DNA from 3 places in the Polymorphospora sp. A560 genome. Region 1 is predicted to be linked to each of the others. Evidence: riboswitches for the same ligand, from Rfam matches in the RefSeq annotation. Region 1 holds a riboswitch; each other region holds the start of a gene.
What was found. Region 1 has a riboswitch for cobalamin ahead of QCD66_RS03140 (peptidase). Riboswitches for the same ligand answer to the same signal wherever they lie in the genome.

Region 1 (7,013 bases):
CAGGCTGGCGTAGCCGCGCTCGTGGCGGCCGCCGACCGCCTTGGTGACCATCAGGCAGTAGCCGTCCTTGACGCCCTCCAGCACGGTGTGTGCCCGGCCGTCGACGCAGTAGACCCGCTTTTCGTGCACGCCGGGCAGGTAGGGCTGGGCGACGAGCGCGGTGTCGGAGCCGCCGGCCAGGCCGATGACGCCGCGCAGGTCGTGCACGTTGTGCACGACCGAGATGCCGAGCCCCATCCCCCAGTAGGCCGGCTTGACGATCATCGGGTAGTCGAGGTTGGCGAAGGCGGGGTCGAAGTGCCCGCTCATCGCCTCCCGGCCGCCGATCACGCGTACGGTCGGCAGCAGCGGCACCGGGCTGTCCCGCAGGTGCAGCATCGTGGCGGTCTTGTCCTCGCCGATGTAGGACAGGGCCGGCGGGATCGGCAGGTAGAAGCCGGCCCGCTCCAGGATGGTGAAGAGGAAGAGCTGGTTCTCCACGTCCTGGCTCTGGTGCGGCAGCGAGTAGAGCGAGGTGACGAAGATGGTGTCGGCGGGCGTGACCGGGTCGCCGTTGAGGTAGAGCCTGGGCCGGGTCGCGTCGGTGGTGTCGACCGCGATCTCCTCCGGCTTGTTGAGCGTCATCTCCAGGCCGAGGTCGGCGGCCACCTTCCGGTAGGGCTCCCAGACGGCCTCGTCCTCGGCGCGGCGCTGCCAGGCCGTACCCCGGTCGGGGTAGATCCAGCTCAGCCGGCGGGCGGGGGACGCGGCGGTGGTTTCAGCCATCGGCTTCACTCCCATGGGTGCGGGCCGGCTCGGCGACCCGGGCGACGAACTCGCGGACCGTACGGGTGAACCTGTCGCGCTCCTCGACGAACGGCAGGTGTCCACTGTGGGCGAAGGTTTCCAGCCGGGCGCCCGGGATCGCGTCGGCGAGCCAGCCGCCGACGGCACCGGGATAGACCTGGCTGCGGGCACCGTGGACGAGCAGGGTCGGGACGCCCAGCCGGGAGACCCGTTGCCGCCAGTCGGCGGCGACCGCGTCGGCGAGCAGCGCGCCGACCGCGGCCGGGTCGCACCGGCCGGCCTGCGCGACCAGGTCGGCGACGACCGCCGGATCGGGGTCGGCGCCGACGGCGAACGAGCCGCGGACCAGGTTGTCGGCGAACGCGCCGTAGTCGGCGGCGATGGCCTGTCCGAACTGCGCGGCGGCGGCGGTGGTCAGGTTGCCGAAGGCCGGGAAGGGCCAGCCGTCGTCGCCGACGAGGCACGGGGTCTGCTCGACGGAGACCAGCCCGGCGGTCCGGGCGGCACCGAAGCGTTCGAGGTAGCCGTACGCGACGGTGGCGCCGAGCGACCAGCCGAGCAGCGTCACGTCGCGCAGGTCGAGCGCCTCGACGGTGCGGTGCACGTCCTCGGCGGCGGCGGCCAGCGACGCCGTACCGCCGGTGTTGCGGCCGTGGCCGGGCAGTTCGACGGTGACCACCCGGTGGTCGGCGGCGAGGTCGGCGACGGCCTCGGCGAGGAAGCCGGCGGTGGCGGCCAGCCCCGGTACGACCAGCAGGGTCGGGCCGGCGCCGCGGTCGTGGTGGATGCTCATCGGGATCCTCCGGAAAGGCCGAGGCGGTGCCGCAGCAGCGGTTTGTCGATCTTGCCGACCGGGGTGCGGGGTATCTCGTCGACGAACCGGACGGTGCCGTCCAGCCCGTGGGCGCGCAGGACGTCCTCCACGATCTTGCCGACCTCGTCGGTGGACCGGCCGGTGGCGGGCCGGACCGCGACGGCGACCTGGGCGGCGTACCGTCCGGGGTGGACGGCGAGGCAGACCGCGGTGTCGACGGCGCCGGTGCCGGCGATCTCGTCGTCGAGCATCGGGGCGAGCACCGGCCCGGCCGGGGTGGCCAGCGCCTCGGAGACCCGGCCCAGGATGCGGTAGGAGCCGTCGGGTCCGCGGCGGGCCACGTCGCCGGTCCAGAACTCGGGGGTGCGGAAGGTGCGGGCGTTGGCCTCGTCGTTGCCGAGGTAGCCCTCGCTGGTGCAGTCCGACTTCAGGACCAGCTCGCCGATGTCCGGCTCGGTGCCGACCGTCTCGGCGAAGGGTTCCAGGCGGGTGCCGACACCGCGTACGGGGATCATGCCGGCGTCGGCCTGAACCTCGTCGGTCATGTTGCCCAGCGCGAGACCGAACTCGGTGGAGCCGTAGATCTGCCGGATCCGGATGCCGAGCACCTCGTCGGCCCGCCGGATGACGGCCGGGGGCAGGTAGGCGCCACCGCACAGCGGCCGGCGCAGCCGGGACAGGTCTACCTCGCCGTCCGCCGCCGCCACCAGGTCCTCGTAGTGTTTCGGCAGCGCGCTCATCACCGTGATCCCGTACGTGGCGAGCTGGCGCAGCAGTACGTCCGCCGGGGTGGCCGGGTCGGCCAGCACCAGGCGGGCCCCGGACAGCAGCGCGGCGAAGACGTGCAGGTCGGTGGCGTGCGCGACGTCGAGGGTGTGCCGGCACAGGAACGCGTCGGTGTCGCGGATGTCGACGTCGGCGATCCAGCGACGGCGCTCCCGCACGAACTTGTCCTGCCGCCAGGCCATCAGCTTCGGGAAGCCGGTGGACCCGGAGGTCCACAGGGTGCGGAAGATCCGGTGGTGCACCTCGGTGGCGGGCTCCGCGAGCGGGTCGGCGGCGCCCAGCTCGTCGAGGCCCACGGTGGGCGGCCCGGGCGGCAGCTCGCGGTGACCGTCGGTCACCACCAGGACCGGCTCGGTACGGTCCAGCGCGGTGCGCAGGTCGGCCGCGTCGAAGTTGCCCATCAGCGGTACGTAGCGGGCGCCGAGCCGGGCCACGGCGATGATCAGTGCGACGTATCCGATGCTGTTGCGCATGGCGAAGGCGACGCTGTCGTCGGCGCGTACGCCCCGGGCGGCCAGGCCGCCGGCCAGGCGGTCGACCAGCGCGACCAGTTCGGTGTAGCTGACCGCGTCTCCTCCCGTGGTCTCGACGGCGGGTGCGTCGGGGCGGGCCGCGGCGACCGCGCGTACGGCCGTGTAGAGCGTGTCCGGGTCTTCGGCGGTCATGCCGTCCACCCGGCGTACGTGGCGAACCGCCAGTCCTTGGCCAGGCAGTCGACCTGCGCGTAGCCGGCCTGCCGCAGCCAGTCGAGTTGGGTGTCGACGTCGATGCAGATGTCGTGCTTCATCCGCTCGCGGCCGGCGGCCCACTCGTCGGCCGGCGTCTCGGAGTCGTGCACGTGCTTCTCGTGCTGGCGGTCGTAGAGCGCCTCGATCGCCGGGGTGGGCGCGAGCACCTGCTCGACGTTGACGAACAGGCCGCCCGGGCGCAGTACGTCGCGGATGCGGGCGAACAGGTCGCGCTTGCCCTCGTGCGGCAGGTGGTGGATCGCCAGGCCGGAGACGACGGCGTCGAACGGGCCGACCGGCAGCGGGTCGGTGAGGTCGGCGACCAGCGTGCGAACGTGCTCGACGGTCTCGAAACGCTGCACGGCCTTGGCCAGCATCGGCTGCGACCGGTCGACGAGGAGCAGTTCGGCGTCGGGCAGCCGCTCCAGCAGCGCCGCGCTGAGCAGGCCGGTGCCGGCGCCCAGGTCGAGGATGCGGGGCCGGCGGGGCACCGACATGGCGACCACGCTGACCGCGCTGCCGTAGAGGAGGTCGAACGACGGGATCAGTTGCCGCCGCAGCGCGTCGAAGGTCGCCGGATTCCAGAGTTCGGTGGTCACAGGTCTCCCCCCATCAGCCTTACGGCAATGGATCGGTCAGGGCTGGGCGGTGGCCGAGCTACGCCACAATGGGCGGCCGGATTCGCGCCAGACATTGACCGTGGTGCAGTGGTTTCACCCGGTCCCCCTGCTTGCCGAGATCCAGAAAGAATGCACCCGGCAGCAATGCCACCTGGCCACGTCGCCGAGCATCACTATAGACGATGATCATTCAGTTAGAAACGGGTAGATCATCTGACGAACCCGACGGATACGGGCCCTTCGAATTCACGTCCGTCGCACCGTTGCCATATTGCGGAGAGTGACTGTCGGGAGGGTGACATCCGGGGTGGCACATGCCACCCACCAGCGGATTGACAGCGGGTGGGCGACTCCGAAAGACTTACCGTCCACAACAGAAGATGCGTGCACCGTGGGGGAAGTCCGGTCGAAGTCCGGCGCTGGCCCGCAACGGTAGGCCGTCGAGCACTGCATTGTGCCCGGCGGTGAGCCCGAATGCCCACCTGCGCGCAAACCCGCTCCTCACCCGTCGTGGCCCACGGGACGGAGTCCGGATAAATCCCCACCGCGCACCGTGAGCGCAGGGACCTCCGGCCTCGTTACCTTCGGGCCGGAAAGGCGTGCCCACACATGGTCCGCTCGCTATCCCGGCACAAACTCCCCGCCCTGCTGTGCGGCGTACTCGCCGCCGCCCTGACCGTCGCGGCACCGGCCGCCGCGGCCGCCGCCCCGCCGACCCTGAGCCGCTCCGACGCCGCCGCCGGCTGGCTGGCCCGGCAGATGGTCGACGGCGAGCGCTTCGAGACCGAGTTCGGCGGCGTCAGCTACCCCGACCAGGGCCTCACCATCGACGCCGTCTTCGCGTTCGCCGCCGCCAAGGTCGCCGACGAGAACGGCGCCAAGGCGCTCACCTGGCTCGCCCGGCCGGAGATCCTCACCGGCTACGTCGGCGACGGCAGCACCGAGGCTTACGCCGGCGCCACCGCCAAGCTCACCCTCGCCGCCCAGGTCCGGGGTGTCGACCCGACCGCGTTCGGCGGCGTCGACCTGGTCGCCCGACTGCGCGGCCTGGAAGACCCGTCCGGCCGGTTCTCCGACCGGTCCGCGTGGGGCGACTACAGCAACGCCTTCAGCCAGTCCTTCGCTCTGCTCGCCCTCGACCGCACCCCGGCCGGCGCCCCCGCCACCGCCGCCGCGTTCCTGGCCGGCAGCCGCTGCGCCGACGGCGGCTACCCGCTGCTGTTCGCGCAGGCCACCTGCGTCAGCGACGTCGACGCGACGGCGCTGGCCGTGCAGGCCCTGCTGGCCGTCGACCGGTACGCCGACGCGGCGGCCGGGCTCGCCTGGCTGACCGGCGTACAGGCCGCGAACGGCTCGTTCGGCAACGCGGCCGGCGAGCCGAACGCCAACAGCACCGGTCTCGCCGCCCAGGCGCTGTGGGCCGGCGGGCGGCTGATCGCCGCCGCCAGGGCGAACATCTTCCTGCTCGGGCTCCAGGTCGGCTGCTCCGGCCCGGTGGCCGACCGTGGCGCGGTCGCGTACACCGGCGCCGGCTTCGACCCGGCCACCGCACCCCGGGCCACCGCCCAGGCCGTCCCGGGGCTGGCCGCGGTCGGCTTCGCGAAGCTCTCCGCCACCGGCGCCCGCGGCGCCGCGCCCACCCTGGCGTGCCGGTGAGTACGGCGATCGCGCGGACCCGACGCTGGGCCGCGACCCTCGCCGCGCTCCTGGTGCTGACCGCCGGCCTCACCGTCGCCGAGCCGGCACCCCGGGCCGCGCACGCCGCGGCCTGCGTCGGGACGACCGGCGTCACGGTCGTCGTCGACTTCACCGCCTTCGGCGGGTCGATCGAGGTACGGTGCGCGCCCGGCGACCCGGCCACCGGGCTGGCCGCCCTCCAGGGCGCCGGCTTCGCCGTCACCGGTACGGCCCGGTGGGGGCTGGCGTTCGTCTGCCGCCTCGACGGGCTGCCGACCGCTGCCACCGAACCGTGCGTCAACACCCCGCCGGCCAGCGCGTACTGGTCGTACTGGCACGCGCCGGCCGGCGGCAGCTGGTCGTACAGCACGCTCGGCGCCAGCAGCTACAACCCGGCACCGGGCACTGTGGAGGGATGGTCGTTCGGGTCCGGCGCGGCCCCGGGCATCTCGCCCCCGTGATCCGCTGACGATCCGGGCCGGGCGGCTTCCCCCCGCCCGGCCCGGATGTGTCGGCCCGGTCCCGTACCCTCCCGCCAGGCATTTCGGGTTCCGGTGGAGGAGAACGGGTCATGAGCAGTCTCGGTGTGCACTTCGCGATCGACGAGGAGGCGGCGGCCCGGCTGCTGTCGGCCGACGACGACGCGGCGGTGATGGCGATCGTCACCGGGATCGAGGAGGCCTGGGACGAGGTCGACCACTGCGAGACCGACAAGGCCTGGGACGCGATCCACCGCTGCCTGACCGACGGCCTGCTCGGCTACGACAACGGCGACTATCCCCTCAACGCGGCGGTCCTCGGCGGTCTCCAGGTCCACGAGGACGACGACTACATCGTCGGCCTCCTCACCCCGGACCGGGTACGCGACGTCGCCGAAGCGCTCGTCCCGGTCGACCGCGACCGGCTGCTCGCCGGCTACCGGGCGATCGACGTCGAGGACTACGGCGTGAACCACGGCGCCGAGGACTTCGAATACACCTGGGCGAACTTCACCGATCTCGTGGCCTTCTTCCAGCGCGCCGCCCGCGACGGCAAGCACGTGATCTTCACCGTCGACCAGTGAGCGTCAGCGACCGCTGTCACTCCAGGTGGAACGTTGCCGACCCCCGTTCGGCGGCCGTGCCCACCGGCTCGATGAACAGCAGCCCGGTGCGGTGGCGGACGTACCGGCCGGGGAAGTTCCCCGATTCGAGCGAGATCCCGGCACCGTCGGCCAGTCCGGGCCGGCGTACGAAGCTCGCGTCGGCCCGGAACAGGGCCGAGCCGTCGTCGCGCTCCAGGTGGATCTCGTAGTTGCGGTGCCGCAGGTAGTGGCCGGGGAAGTTGGTCGACTCCAACGACACCGACCCGGCGCCGGCCAGGCCGGTGACGATCCGGAACTGGGAGTCGGCCAGGTTCGTCACGTTCGGCTCGACCCGGCCCCGGTAGGCGGAGTGGCGGACGAAGTTGGCGGGGAGGTCGTGCGAACGCAGCCGTACCGGGGTCGCGCCGTCGGGGACCGGGATGCCGAAGTTGGGCGTGCCGTCGGCGTTCCAGTACAGCTTCTGGATACGGGTCCGCCGGTTCGGGTCGTTGAGCGGGTCGCCGCTGATGTCCCGGTAG
Region 2 (7,013 bases), 3.6 Mb from region 1:
CGGCGTCCGGCCGGGCGGACCGGAGAGCCCGCCCGACCCGGTGCCGTCAGTTGCCGCGTACCTCGGCGGCGGCCGCGACCAGGTGCCGCAGCGACGCCTCGACCTCGGGATAGCCGCGGGTCTTCAGGCCGCAGTCCGGGTTGACCCACACCCGCCGGGCCGGTACGGCCGCGACGGCGCGGCGCAGCGCCTCGACCACCTCGGCGTGGGACGGCACCCGTGGCGAGTGGATGTCCCACACCCCGGGGCCGACACCCCGGCGGTAGCCGACCGCGGCGAGGTCGTCGAGGACCTCCATCTTCGAACGGGACGCCTCGATGCTGGTCACGTCCGCGTCGAGGGCGTCGATCGCGGTGATCACCTCGCCGAACTCGGAGTAGCACAGGTGGGTGTGGATCTGGGTGTCGTCGGCGACGCCGCTGGTGGCCAGGCGGAAGGCCGCCACCGCCCAGTCCAGGTAGGTCCTCTGGTCGGCCCCGCGCAGAGGCAGGGTTTCCCGCAGCGCCGGCTCGTCGACCTGGATGACCCTGATCCCGGCCGCCTCCAGGTCGTGGCACTCGTCCCGCAGGGCGAGCGCGACCTGGTCGGCGGTGTCGGCCAGCGGCTGGTCGGCGCGGACGAACGACCAGGCGAGGATGGTGACCGGGCCGGTGAGCATGCCCTTGACCGGCCGGCTGGTCAGCGACTGGGCGTACGTGGACCACGCCACGGTCATCGGCGCCTTGCGGGCGACATCGCCGTAGATGATGGGCGGACGTACGCAGCGGGAGCCGTAGGACTGCACCCAGCCGTGCTCGGTGGCGGCGAACCCGTCGAGTTGCTCGCCGAAGTACTGCACCATGTCGTTGCGTTCCGGCTCGCCGTGCACGAGCACGTCCAGACCGAGCCGCTCCTGGAGCCGGATGACGTGCTCGACCTCGGCACGCATCCGCCGGGTGTAGCCGGCCTCGTCGAGGGTGCCGGCCCGGTGGGCGGCGCGCGCCCTACGCAGCTCGACGGTCTGCGGGAACGACCCGATGGTGGTGGTCGGCAGCTCCGGCAGCCCCAGCCGCTCCTGCTGGCGGGCGGCCCGGTCGGCGTGGTCGCCGCGCCGCCGGTCGGCGGGACCGAGCGCGGCGAGCCGGGCCCGTACGTCGTCGTGCCGCCACGCCGCCGGCGCCGGGCGCGGCGGTGCCGGCAGGTGCCCGGTGCCGTCGCGCACCGCGCGGCCGAGCAGGACGACCTCGTCCACCTTCTGCCGGGCGAACGCGAGCCGCTCGTACAGGTGCGGGTCGAGGCGGGTCTCGACGGACAGGTCGACCGGGACGTGCAGCAACGAGCAGGACGTGGCGACGGCGACGTGGTCGGCGAGCCCGGCGACCGCCGCCCCGGCGGCCGCCGCGGCACGCAGGTCGGTACGCCAGATGTTCCGTCCGTCGACCAGGCCGGCGACGATGGTCCTGCCGCGCAGTGGCCCCGCGGCGGCGAGCCGGTCGAGGTTGCCCCGCCCGGCGACCAGGTCCACGCCGATCGCCTCGACCGGCGTGTCCAGCAGGGCCGGCAGGGCCTCGCCCAGCTCGCCGAAGTAGGTGGCCACGAAGATCCGTGGCCGGTGTTCGGTCCCACCGAGCCGGGTGTAGGCGCGGCGCAGCGCGTCGATCTCCGCCGGGGCGCGGTCGGCGACGTACGCGGGCTCGTCCAGCTGCACCCAGGCCACCCCGGCGTCGGCCAGGGCGGTGAGGATCCCGGCGTACGCCTCGACCAGGTCGTCGAGGCGGGCGAACGGATCGTCGCCCTTGGCCAGCAGCAGGAACGTGGCCGGCCCGACCAGCACCGGCCGGGTGGTGATGCCCAATTCGCGGGCCTCGCCGTATTCGCGTAGCGCCTTGGCCGGGTCGGCGACGAAGGCGGTGTCCGGGCCGATCTCCGGCACCAGGTAGTGGTAGTTGGTGTCGAACCACTTGGTGAGTTCCAGCGCCGGCTCGGCGTCGACGCCACGGGCCATGGCGAAGTAGGTGTCCAGCTCGGACAGTCCGAGCCGGGCGAACCGGTCCGGAACCGCGCCGACGGCGACGGCGGTGTCGAGCACGTGGTCGTAGTAGGAGAAGGTGTTCGACGGGATCGCGTCGAGACGGGCGTCCCGCAGCGTCCGCCAGACCTCGGCGCGTAGCCCGGCGGCGGTGCGCTCCAGTTCGCCGGCGTCGACGGTGCCGGCCCAGTAGGCCTCGACGGCCCTCTTCAGCTCCCGGTTGGTGCCGATGCGCGGATAGCCGAGCACGGTGCTCTGGCCGAATGCGGTGCTCAACGGATGGGTCCTTCCCCTCGAGGTGCCCGGCGGGGCACGGGAGGGGGAAGGCAGGGTACGGGTCGGTACCGGCTTCCGCCCTGGCCCTCCCGAGAGGCCGCCGGCGGCGCACACCGGCGGCGTGCGCGGCGCTGGCAGGTCTTCGGACTCGTGGGCGTGACCCGATGGTCGCCTACTGGCCGTCGCTTCCCAGACCTCGCGGTCCAGTGCTCTGATGACGGCGGTCGTTCCCACTCACCGCTGCGGGGCAGTCCCGGTCTCGCACCGGGTTCCCTCTTACGACGCCCCACCCTCACGGGTCGGGCGAACCAGCACCGTCCGCCATCGTACGGGCCTTCGGGCGGTGTCCGGGTGAGGGTGTCCGACGTACGGGACGGCGGGGTGCTACTTTGCGGTTTCCGCAAACTTCTTTGTCAACCCGTCCGGGGTGCGGCATGTTGGCGCCGGAGGCGGTCACCTCCGGCACCGACGAACCGAGGGTGGTAACCATGGACGCGAAGTTCTGGGACGACAGGTACCTCAGCCGGGAACAGCTCTTCAGCGGCAACCCCAACGGCGTCCTCGTCGCCGAGGTGGCCGACCTGCGGCCGGGGCGCACCCTCGACCTCGGCTGCGGCGAGGGTGCCGACGCGCTCTGGCTGGCCCGGCGCGGCTGGCAGGTGACCGGAGTCGACATCTCGGACGTGGCCCTGCGCCGCGCCGCGGCCGGGGACGACACCGGCCGGGTGACGTGGACCCGGGTCGACCTGGCCACCGAGCCACCACCGGCCGGCCCGTTCGACCTGGTCTCGGCCCAGTACTTCCCGCTGCGCCGCGAACCGGGCCACGCCGTACTGCGCGGCCTGCTGGCCACGGTCGCACCCGGCGGAACCCTGCTCGTCGTCAGTCACGATCTGGCCGATCTTCCGCCGCGGCACGACCTCGACGTCGACCCGGCCGACTTCTACCAGCCCGGGGAGGTCGCCGGGCTGCTCGACGACGACTGGGCCGTCCTGGTCGACGAGATCCGGCCACGGACGGTTCCCGCGCCGCCGGGGACGCACCACCGCAACGACATCGTCCTGCGGGCGCGACGGGAGCCGTCACTGCCCTGACCGGCCGCCGGCCCGACGGGTGGCGCCGACCCGTCGGGCGCGCGGGTGAGGGCGCGCGGCGGTCCGGGCTGTTGCATCCGGTACCCGGGTACAGGCTTACCGTCGGATGGCCGGCGCCGACCCGGCACCGGAACCGCCCGTACGAGGAGGCTGTGATGCCGTTTGTCGTCCCGGACGCCTGTAGCCTGCCCACCGCCGACCGGCCGCCCCGGCTGGCCGAGTTCGACGCCCTGCTCACCACCGCCGTGCGCGCCGTCGAGTCGCTCACCCCGACCCACGCCCGACTTCGCCTGGCCGGCCCGCCCGACCTCGAAACGGCGGTAAGGGACCTCACCGCACGCGAAGCGAGCTGCTGCTCGTTCTTCACCTTCACCGTCAGCCCGGCCCACGACGGCAGCCCGCTGACCCTCGACGTGCGGGTGCCACCCGGCCACGCCGACGTACTGCGGTCCCTGGTCGGCCGGGCCGCCGCGGCCGCGCCCGGGCCGGCCCGGTGACCCCCGGGCTACGCAGCGGCGAGGTCGCCGAACAGGCCGGGGTGAACATCCAGACCCTGCGCTACTACGAGCGCCGGGGCCTGCTCGCCGAACCGGCCCGCTCCAACGGCGGCCACCGGCTCTACCCGCCGGACACCGTCGCCCTGCTCCAGGTGATCAAGGCGGCGCAGCGGCTCGGATTCACCCTCGACGAGGTGGCCGACCTTCTCGACACCGGCCGCCGCCGGCACCCGACCGCCGACCTGCGACAGCGCGCGATCGACAAGATCGCCGAGATCGACGCGCGGATCGCCGACCTGAACGCCATCCGGACGACCCTGGTCGAGGTCGTCGACGCCCGCTGCGACAGCCTCACCGACTGCACCTGCGCCGACTGCCCGATCCCGTTCCTGACCATAGGCAGCGCCGCCGACCCCGACGGAGACCCCGCGTGAACCAGACCGTCCCGCCGTCCGCCGGTCGCCCCGGGCACAAGCCGCACCGGACGGACGGCGACCCGCCCACCCGCAGCAAGATCACCGGCGGTCCCGCCGCCCTCGCCTGCGCGCCGCCTGCTGCGTGATCCCGTTACCTCTCAGTGAGCTTTGGTGAGCTCACGATTGGTAGTCCTGCCTTGCGGCGGGACGGTCCCGGTCTGACCGACTGGTGTCGTGCCGGGTTCACGCTTCACGGCCACCCGCCCGCGTACGCGGGTCTTCTGGTCGGCTCCACGTGCTGCCACCGGGCCACTCCCGGCAGTGTCGAACTCAGCCGCCAGGGCGGCCAGATTCGCGGCGGCGTTGTGGTCGCGGTCGATGACCAAACCACACGCCTGACACACGTACTCACGCTCGGACAGGGCCAGCTTGGTTTTCACCGTGCCGCAGCCCGAGCAGGTCTTCGAGGATGGATACCAGCGATCGGCGATCAGCAGCCGGCCACCGTTCCACAAGGTCTTGTACGCCAACTGGCGGCGGATCTCCGCGAAACCAGCGTCGGCGACATGCCTGGCCAGCTTGCGGTTGGCGAGCATGCCCGAGACGTTGAGGTCCTCGACCACGACCGTGCCGACAGTGGCGGCGACGCGGGTGGTCAGCTTGTGCAGCCCGTCGCGGCGCAGGTTCGCCACCCGGGCGTGTGCCCGGCCGAGCCGGGCCGCCGCACGTTCCCACCGCTTCGACGCACGTCGGCCGGCGCGCCGGTCCGGGCCAATCTTGCGGGACAGCGCCCGGCCGAGCTGCCGCAGCCGGGTCTGCACAGCGGCGAGATGGCGCGGGTTGTCGACCAGCTCCCCGGTGGACAGCACCGCGAGGTGCCTGATACCGACATCCACGCCGACCACGGTGCCCGGCCGGACCGGAGTACAGGCGGTGCGCTCGACCTCGACGGTGAACGACACGTGCCAGCGTCCGCCGTCACGACGCACGGTCGCGGACATGATCCGCGCCGTGCCCACCTCGAGGCGGCGGGCCAGTTTGCGGGCAGACTCGTGCAGCTTCAACCGGCCCAGCCGGGGCAGCACCACATGCATCCGATCGGCCTCGACCCGGATCGCCCCGGTGGTGAACCGCACAGACGGTGTGGTACGCCGACGGGACGCGAACCGGGGAAAGCCCACCGGCCGGCCGGCTCGCTTGCCGGTGCGGGAGTCGGCCCAGCTCTTCAAGCCGCGAGCGAGTGCGTCGAGGCCGGTGTTGAACGCCTCCTTGGACACCTCGGACCACCACGGCGCCACCTCGGGCTTCACCGCGTTCCACGCCCGCCGCAACGCCGGGAGCGTCCACGACACCGTGGGGGTCAGCAACTCGTCGGGAACACCGTAGGTGCGTTCGGCCGCGCGCTGATCCATGACGGCCTTCACCCGGGCGAGAGCCCAGTTACGGGCGACCCGAGCCGCACCGGCATGCGCGTACACGTCACGTTCCTGGGCAGCGGTGAGGTCGAGGGCGAACCGGTACGCCTGGACCGTCTTCACACCGGGCCCCCGGTGACCGCCTCGACCGCGCGACGGACACGGTCCGCGGCGACACGACGGCCATACAGGCGGACGCACAACGATGTCAGAATCTCGGTGACGTCGCCGACCAGGTCGTCATCGACCCCGGCCGGATCGACCACCAGCAGTCGGCGCCCCTGCGCGGCCAGGGCAGCCTCCACGTACTCGGCACCGAACCTGGCGAACCGGTCCCGGTGCTCGACCACAACAGTCGTCACCCGCGGGTCGCGCAGCAGCGCCAGGAACTCCTTGCGGTGCCCGTCCAGCGCGGAACCGACCTCGGTCACCACACGGTCCACCGCGAGGTGCTGTCCCGTGGCCCAGATAACGACCCGCGCGACCTGCCGGTCCAGGTCAGGTTTCTGCTCGACCGACGACACCCTGGCATACACCACCGTCTGCCCGGCCCCCGCGGTCACACCGGCCAACGGTTCACCAACCATGATCAGCCGACCCAGCCGGTATGCAGGAACAGGCAGCGTGCCGGACTCGTACCGCCGACGCGCGGTCGCATACGAGATACCGGTGGCCGCCGCCCACTCCTTCAGATTCACCACATGAACCATAGCCGACTAGCGATCACTACTGACGATCGAACGCCATCAGTTGTCATCCCCTGCTCATCGCGACCGGCGTGGTCACCGCCGCCGGCGCGGCCGTACTCAGGCATTCTCTTCTCGTCGTCTCCGCCGCGCTCACCGTGGCAGCCCTCGGCATGTGGTGGCTGCACCGGCGGCGCGGCACCCGGGCCGCCGCCGGGACCGGTGCCGCCGGCAACTGCGCCGGCAGCGGCTGCGGCTGCTGAACGTACGACCGGGTCACCGGCGGCCGCACCGGGTCGGCGCCGGTGACCGGGCCGCGCCCACCCGTGATCGACGGGACCACCCGCTCCGGGCCGGATCGCGGGCCACTAGGATCGGCGGCGATGAGATCCGGGGCGCCATGGCGGTTGCGGCAACACCTCCGGCGCCTGTGCCTGCTCACCGCCGTCCTCGTCGGCATGATCATCGTTCATCCCGGCATCTGCGGCACCTGCCCGGCCGATCACCATGGCTCCCATCCCGCCGGCTCGGCGACCGTCGTGCTGGACGCACTCTCCAACCAGCACTGCGCCGCCGACTCGTCGGGCCACGACGTCCAGCGCTGCGCCGCCCTCCCGCCCG
Region 3 (7,013 bases), 3.8 Mb from region 1:
ATAGCTGCCGGGACAGGTAGAGCCGGCCCTCCGGGGAGTTGACGTGCTGGTAGAGGTTGATCACCAGGTTGTTGGCGACGATCGTGTCGCCGGTGGCGAAGAACGCGACGAGCCGGCTCACCAGGTGCCGTTCGGCCGGCGACAGCTTGGCCAGGTCGGCGAGGTCGGAGTGCAGGTCGACCTCCTCGACGGTCCAGGTGTTCTTGATCGCGTCGCGGTACCGGTCGAAGAAGTGCGGGTAGCGCATCGGTCGCAGGGTCAGGTCCATGCCCGGGTCGAGCAGCATCGGGGTACGGGTTTCGGTGGTCACTGGCAGGCCTCGCAGGACTCGGGGTTCTCCAGGGAGCAGGCGAGCGCCTCGTCGACGGGCGGCACGATCACGGCCGGCGCCGGGATGGCGGCGTCCGGGCGGGTGACCGCGACGGTCGCCTGCTGGATCCGGGTCGCCGGTCGCGACCGCAGGTAGTACGTCGTCTTCAGCCCGGACTTCCAGGCGTAGAGGTACATCGAGCTGAGCTTGCCGATGCTGGGTGCGCTCATGAACAGGTTCAGTGACTGACTCTGGTCGATGTACGGCGACCGCTCGGCGGCGAGGTCGATCAGCGCCCGCTGCGGCAGCTCCCAGGCGGTGCGGAAGAGTTCGCGGACGTCCCCGGGCAGTTCGGCGATGCCCTGCACGGAGCCCTCGGCGCGGCGGATCGCCGCCCGGACCGGCTCGGTCCACAGCCCCCGGGCCTTCAGCTCACCGACGAGCGCGGTGTTGATCTGGAGGAACTCGCCGGACAGCGTCTCGCGCTTGAACAGGTTGGAGACCTGCGGCTCGACGCACTCGTAGCAGCCGGCGATCGAGGCGATGGTGGCCGTCGGGGCGATCGCGACGAGCAGCGAGTTGCGCAGGCCGTAGCGGGAGACGCGCTCGCGAAGCGCGGCCCAGCGGTCGGTCTGGGTCGGGGTGACCCCCCACAGGTCGGGCTGGAGGTCGCCGCGGGCGGCGCGGGTCTGGCCGTACGCCGGGTGCGGGCCGGCGCGCTCGGCGAGGTCGGCGGAGGTCTCCAGGGCGGTCAGGTAGATCTCCTCGGCGATCCGGGTGGACAGTTCCCGGGCGGCGGGCGCGTCGAACGGCAGCCGGAGCGCGAAGAAGACGTCCTGCAGGCCCATGACGCCGAGGCCGACCGGGCGCCAGCGGGGGTTGCTCGCCGCCGCCGCCGGGCTCGGGTAGTAGTTGATGTCGATGACCCGGTCGAGGAAGGTGACCGCGGTGCGTACGGTGGCGCGCAGCTTCGGCCAGTCCATGTCGTCGCCGGCGACGTGGGCGGCCAGGTTGACCGAGCCGAGGTTGCACACGGCGGTCTCGGTGTCGCTGGAGACCTCGATGATCTCGGTGCACAGGTTGGACAGGTGCACCACGTTGCCGGGTTCGGCGGTCTGGTTGCACAGCCGGTTGGCGGCGTCCTTGAAGGTCATCCAGCCGTTGCCGGTCTGGGCGAGGGTGCGCATCATCCGGCCGTACAGGTCGCGGGCCTTGACCTGGCGCACGTGGCGGCCGTCGGCCTCGGCGGCGCGGTAGGCGGCGTCGAACTCCTCGCCCCACAGGTCGGGCAGTTCCGGTACCTCGTCGGGGTCGAAGAGCGACCAGACCCCGTCGGCCTCGACCCGGCGCATGAACTCGTCGGGGATCCAGTTGGCGAGGTTCAGGTTGTGGGTACGGCGGGCGTCCTCGCCGGTGTTGTCGCGCAGCTCGAGGAACTCCTCGATGTCGGGGTGCCACGGTTCGAGGTAGACGCAGGCGGCGCCCTTGCGTCGGCCACCCTGGTTGACCGCGGCGACCGAGGCGTCCAGGGTACGCAGGAACGGGACGATGCCGTTGGACTTGCCGTTGGTGCCCCGGATCAGCGCTCCCCGCGAGCGGACCCGGGACCACGAGATGCCGATCCCGCCGGCGAACTTCGACAGGTGCGCGACCTGGGCGTAGCGCTCGTAGATGGAGCCGAGTTCGTCGCGCGGCGAGTCGACGAGATAGCACGACGACATCTGGGTGTGCCGGGTGCCGGAGTTGAACAGCGTCGGCGAGCTGGGCAGGTAGGCCAGCGACGACATCAGCCGGTAGAAGGCGATCGCCTCGGCCGGGTTGGTGGACAGTCCGCAGGCGACCCGCAGCAGCCAGTACTGCGGGGTCTCCACGACCAGCCGGCTGGTCGGGTGCCGCAGCAGGTAGCGGTCGTAGACGGTGCGCAGTCCGAAGTACTCGAACCGCAGGTGCCCGTCGGGGTCGATGGCGTCGTCGAGCTTGCGGGCGTTGATCCGGACGAACTCGGCGGTCTCGTCGCCGATCAGCCCCTCGGCGTGGCCGAGCCGGATCGCCTGGCTGAACGAGGCGATGCCCTGGCCGCGTACCTCCTTGTCGACGTAGGCGCCGAGCAGCCGGGCGGCGAGACGCGAGTACTGCGGTTCCTCGCCGATCATCTCGGCGGCGATCTGGATCGACAGCCGGTCGAGTTCGGCGGTGGTGGCGCCGTCGTACAGGCCGCTGATCGTCCTGGTCGCGACCCGCAGCGGGTCGACGTCGGCGAGGTCGTCGGCCCACCGGTCGACGGCCCGGACGATCTTGTTGACGTCGACCGGCTCGGTCGAGCCGTTACGTTTGCGCACCTGCATCTGGGTCCGCCTGGCAGCGGGCGCTCCGGCGTCCGCCGGTGCCGGGGCGACCTCGGTGACCGTCACAACACTCTCCTCGCGACTTCGGTCCAGGGGTCCGGATGGCGGCGCGCGGACGACACCGACGGCCCCGCCGGGCCGGCGAGGATCACGATGGCGTCGGCCGTCCCGCGCGGCCTCGGACCACCGCGCACGGGCGTGCGCGGTGTGCTGGCAGGTCTTCGGACTCGTGGGCCGGCGCGGAGTCTCCGCGTTCGCCTACCGGCCGTCGCTTCCCAGGCGGCCCGGCTCGTGGCCGGGTGGCGCCCAGTGCTTCTGACGGCTGTCGTTCCCACTCACCGCTGCGGGGCAGTCCCGGACTCGCACCGGGTTCCCTCTTGCCTCGACCGCCCCGGACGGGCGGCCGAACCAGCTACGGGGGACACCATATATAGGGGACCCGCAAAAGTCACACCCAACATCTAGGCGCGGCGTGTCGCGTGAGACACGAAACGACCGAGCCGGGGGGCGCCCCGGAACCGACCGCGGTGCGGTACGGTCCACGCGTGCGCGCAGGATGGCGACGCGGGTCCGAACCCCCGCCCCCGACCGAGGCCCCACGCCGGTCCGGCATCGTGTCGCCGGCGGGCGCCGTGTCGCTGGCCGGCATCGTGGCCGCCGCCGCGGCAGCGGTCGGCTGGGCGGTCGGGCTGGCGGTGTTGCAGCCGCTCACCGAGCCGAGCGGCCCGGACGCGTACGCGGAGAACAACACCTACTGGGTGCGCGACCTGCGCTTCATGGCCATCGTCGCGGTCATACTCGGGCTGGTCCTGGCCGCTCGTGGGGATCGGCGGGCCACCCGGACCGGTGTCACCGCCGGCCTGCTCTGGATCGGCGCCGACGTGGCGCTGGACCGCTCCGACCTGGCCGGCTGGCCGGCGGCCACCGCGCTGGCGGTGCTCGGTTGCCTGGCCGTGGGCACGGTCGCGGCGACCGGGCGACGGTCCCGCCGTCCCGACCGCCGGGCGCTGGTCGTCGCCGCCGCGGTCGGCGTGGCCCTGACACCGCTGGCGGCGCTCATCGAATCCCCGACCGACACCGAGCCGGCGCTCACGCCGGCCGCGCTCACGGTCAGCGGGACACTGCTCGTGCTGACGGTCGGTTCGGCGCTCGCCGCCGGTGTCCTGACGGCACCGGCCGGTGTCGGCACCGTGGCGGCCGACCGGGCCATCCCGAACCACCTGCTCCGCCGGCTGGCGCCGGCCACGGCCGTGCTGGCGCTCGGCGCGGCCGGTGCGGCCTGGATCCGGCTGGTCGAGCCGTACGAGCGGCTGGGTCCGTCGCTGCTGCTCGGGGTGGTGCTGCTGGCCGGGCTCTCGCTGCTGTCCGCGCGCTGGCCCGCCGGCCGGCCCGCGTGGGACGCGCAGGGCGCGACGATCATCCTCCTGGCCATCGGCTATCCGGTGCTGACGATGTTCTGGCTGTTCCTGCTGATGTTCGGTACGCCGATCGCGACCCTGCCGACCGCGCTCGCCGGCAGTGTCCCGGTCAACTCGGCCGACACCGACTCGCTGTACGCGGCCGTCGGGTCGGCGACCGGGCTGACGATCGGGGTGCTGCTGGTGGCGGCCGACCGTGCCCCGTACGCCACCCGCGACGCGGCCGCGCTGCCCGACGGCTCCTGAAACCACCCCGCCCGGCGCCGGGAACCGGCCGTCAGCATAGTTGATCTTGTCGGGGAGCGCTCCCCGAGCGTTGACTAGGCATTGACATACCTCGAAACACGGTTCAGAGTGTCCGATTAAGAGAGCGCTCTCTCATGCGGTCGTCATCGGTTGGTAACCGGGTCGACACACCACGCCCTGTCGAAGAGGAGCTGCCATGCGTCCCACCCCGCCCCCGACCGGCCGATGGCCCGCCCGCCCCACCTGGCTACGCCTCGGCGCCCTGGGCGCCGCCCTCGTCGCCCTGCTCGGCGGATACGTCGTGGCCACCACAGTGACCGCCAGCGCGGCGGAGATCCTGCTCTCGCAGGGCCGGCCGGTCACCGCGTCGTCGACCGAGTCGATCGCGTTCCCGGCCTCCGCCGCCGTCGACGGCGACAACGGCACCCGCTGGTCCAGCGCCGCCGCCGACCCGCAGTGGCTACGCGTCGACCTCGGCTCACCGGTCGCGGTCAGCCGGGTCGCGCTGCGCTGGGAGACCGCGTACGCCAGCGACTTCACCATCCAACTGTCGACCGACGGCTCCTCCTGGACCACGGCACACACCACCGTCGGCGGCACCGGCGGCGACCAGAGCCTGACCGTGGCCGGCACCGCCCGCTACGTACGGCTGCACACCACGAGGCGGGCCACCGCCTGGGGCGTGTCGCTGTTCGAGTTCCAGGTGTACGGCGGCAGCGCACCCGGCGGCTGCGGCACCACCAACGCCGCCCAGGGCCGCCCGGCACTCGCCTCCTCGGTCGAGTCCGGCGCCTACCCGGCCAGCGCGGCCGTCGACGGCAACACCGGCACCCGCTGGTCCAGCGCCGCCGCCGACCCGCAGTGGCTGCGCGTCGACCTCGGCAGCACCCAGGCGATCTGCGGCGTGACCCTGAACTGGGAGGCGGCGTACGGCGTCGCCTTCACGATCCAGACCTCCGCCGACGGCAACACCTGGACCACCGTCCACACCACGACGAACGGCACCGGCGGCGTGCAGAACCTCACCGTCACCGGGTCGGGGCGGTTCGTCCGGGTGCACGGCACCACCCGGGCCACCCCGTACGGCTACTCGCTGTGGGAGTTCCAGATCCGCACCGGCACCACCGGCACCCCGCCGCCGACCACCCCGCCACCCACGACGCCGCCGCCGACCACTCCCCCGCCGGGCGGCAGCCGGCTGTTGTCGTACCAGAAGCCCGCCGTCGCCTCCTCCGACCAGAGCGACGTCAACTGCTACGAGTGTGTGCCGGCCCGGGCCTTCGACAACGACCCGGCGACCCGCTGGGCGACCAGTTCCACCACCGGCTGGGTCGACCCCGGCTGGATCTACGTCGACCTCGGCGCGACCGCCACCATCACCCAGGTCGTGCTCCAGTGGGACCCGGCCTACGCGACGTCGTACCAGATCCAGGTCTCGCCGAACGCGACCACCTGGACCACGATCTACTCGACGACCAGCGGCCGGGGCTTCAAGGAGACCATCAACACCACCGGCACCGGCCGCTACGTGCGGATGTACGGCACCGCGCGGGCCACCCCGTACGGCTACTCGCTCTACGAGTTCCGGGTGTACGGCACCGGCGGCAACCCGGTCGCCCCGCCACCGATGCCGCCGGACCCGGTCTTCCCGGCGACGCGTCTGGTGTGGAGCGACGAGTTCAACGGTCCGGCCGGCAGCAAGCCCGACCCGACGAAGTGGACGATCGACCCGGGCACCGGCCAGAACAACGAGTTGCAGTACTACACCAACAACGACAACGTGTCGATGGACGGCACCGGCTCGCTGGTGCTGGAGGCCCGGCGGCAGAGCGCCGGCGGGCGCGAGTACACCTCGCACCGGATGAACACCGGCAACAAGTTCCACGTCCAGTACGGCCGCATCGAGGCCCGGGTCAAGGTGCCCAAGGGCAACGGCCTGTGGCCGGCGTTCTGGATGATGGGCGCCGACTTCCTCACCGGCCGGCCGTGGCCGTACAACGGCGAGATCGACATCATGGAGGTGCTCGGCCGCAACACCCTGGAGGGCTACTCGACGCTGCACGCCCCGCAGTACAACGGCGCCGGCGGCTACGGCCTGAAGTATCCGGCACCCGGCGGCGTCGACTTCGCCAACGACTACCACGTGTGGTCGGCCGAGTGGGACAGCCGCGGCATCACCTTCAAGGTCGACGGCCAGACCGTCTTCTACGCCAGCAAGGACACCGTCGAGTCGACCCGCGGCCCGTGGGTCTACGACCACCCCTTCTACATCATCCTCAACCTGGCCGTGGGCGGTGACTTCCCCGGACCGGTCGACGGCACGACGCCGTTCCCGTCCCGGATGTACGTCGACTACGTCCGCGTCTACCAGTGACGGCGGTGGCCGGTGGCCGGACGCGTCCGGCCACCGGCCACCGGATGCACAAGCCCCCTCGTATGCCATCGACGCCAAGGAGGCAACCATGCGACGGGCACCCCGCAAGATCCGGACCAGGAGGGCGGCCGCCACCGGCGCGCTGTTCGTCCTGCTGGCCGGCTACCTGACCGGCACCGCCCTACCGGCCGGCGCCGCCGACACCCTGCTCTCGCAGGGGCGGTCGGCCACCGCGTCGTCGACGGAGAACGGCGGCACGCCCGCCGCCGCGGCCGTCGACGGCGACAACGGCACCCGCTGGTCCAGCGGGTTCGCCGATC

Region 2: linked by a shared signal. The riboswitch ahead of metE (5-methyltetrahydropteroyltriglutamate--homocysteine S-methyltransferase) and the one ahead of QCD66_RS03140 (peptidase) in region 1 are both predicted to bind cobalamin.
Region 3: linked by a shared signal. The riboswitch ahead of QCD66_RS19955 (ribonucleoside-diphosphate reductase subunit alpha) and the one ahead of QCD66_RS03140 (peptidase) in region 1 are both predicted to bind cobalamin.

What each region holds. Positions count from the first base shown of each region.
Region 1 is NZ_CP122282.1:676,088-683,100, reverse strand. It holds gene QCD66_RS03160 (hypothetical protein) at 1-765, opposite strand, end outside; gene QCD66_RS03155 (alpha/beta fold hydrolase) at 758-1,579, opposite strand; gene QCD66_RS03150 (class I adenylate-forming enzyme family protein) at 1,576-3,051, opposite strand; gene QCD66_RS03145 (class I SAM-dependent methyltransferase) at 3,048-3,713, opposite strand; cobalamin riboswitch at 4,096-4,235, shown strand; gene QCD66_RS03140 (peptidase) at 4,344-5,390, shown strand; gene QCD66_RS03135 (hypothetical protein) at 5,381-5,872, shown strand; gene QCD66_RS03130 (YfbM family protein) at 5,983-6,474, shown strand; gene QCD66_RS03125 (family 43 glycosylhydrolase) at 6,491-7,013, opposite strand, start outside.
Region 2 is NZ_CP122282.1:5,204,918-5,211,930, reverse strand. It holds gene metE (5-methyltetrahydropteroyltriglutamate--homocysteine S-methyltransferase) at 47-2,284, opposite strand; cobalamin riboswitch at 2,400-2,612, opposite strand; gene QCD66_RS23115 (class I SAM-dependent methyltransferase) at 2,719-3,378, shown strand; gene QCD66_RS23110 (hypothetical protein) at 3,534-3,875, shown strand; gene QCD66_RS23105 (MerR family transcriptional regulator) at 3,872-4,309, shown strand; gene QCD66_RS23100 (hypothetical protein) at 4,306-4,437, shown strand; gene tnpB (IS607 family element RNA-guided endonuclease TnpB) at 4,450-5,829, opposite strand; gene QCD66_RS23090 (IS607 family transposase) at 5,826-6,404, opposite strand; gene QCD66_RS23085 (hypothetical protein) at 6,485-6,655, shown strand; gene QCD66_RS23080 (hypothetical protein) at 6,776-7,013, shown strand, end outside.
Region 3 is NZ_CP122282.1:4,469,126-4,476,138, forward strand. It holds gene QCD66_RS19950 (ribonucleotide-diphosphate reductase subunit beta) at 1-286, opposite strand, end outside; gene QCD66_RS19955 (ribonucleoside-diphosphate reductase subunit alpha) at 307-2,721, opposite strand; cobalamin riboswitch at 2,850-3,083, opposite strand; gene QCD66_RS19960 (hypothetical protein) at 3,201-4,319, shown strand; gene QCD66_RS19965 (discoidin domain-containing protein) at 4,516-6,693, shown strand; gene QCD66_RS19970 (DUF1996 domain-containing protein) at 6,782-7,013, shown strand, end outside.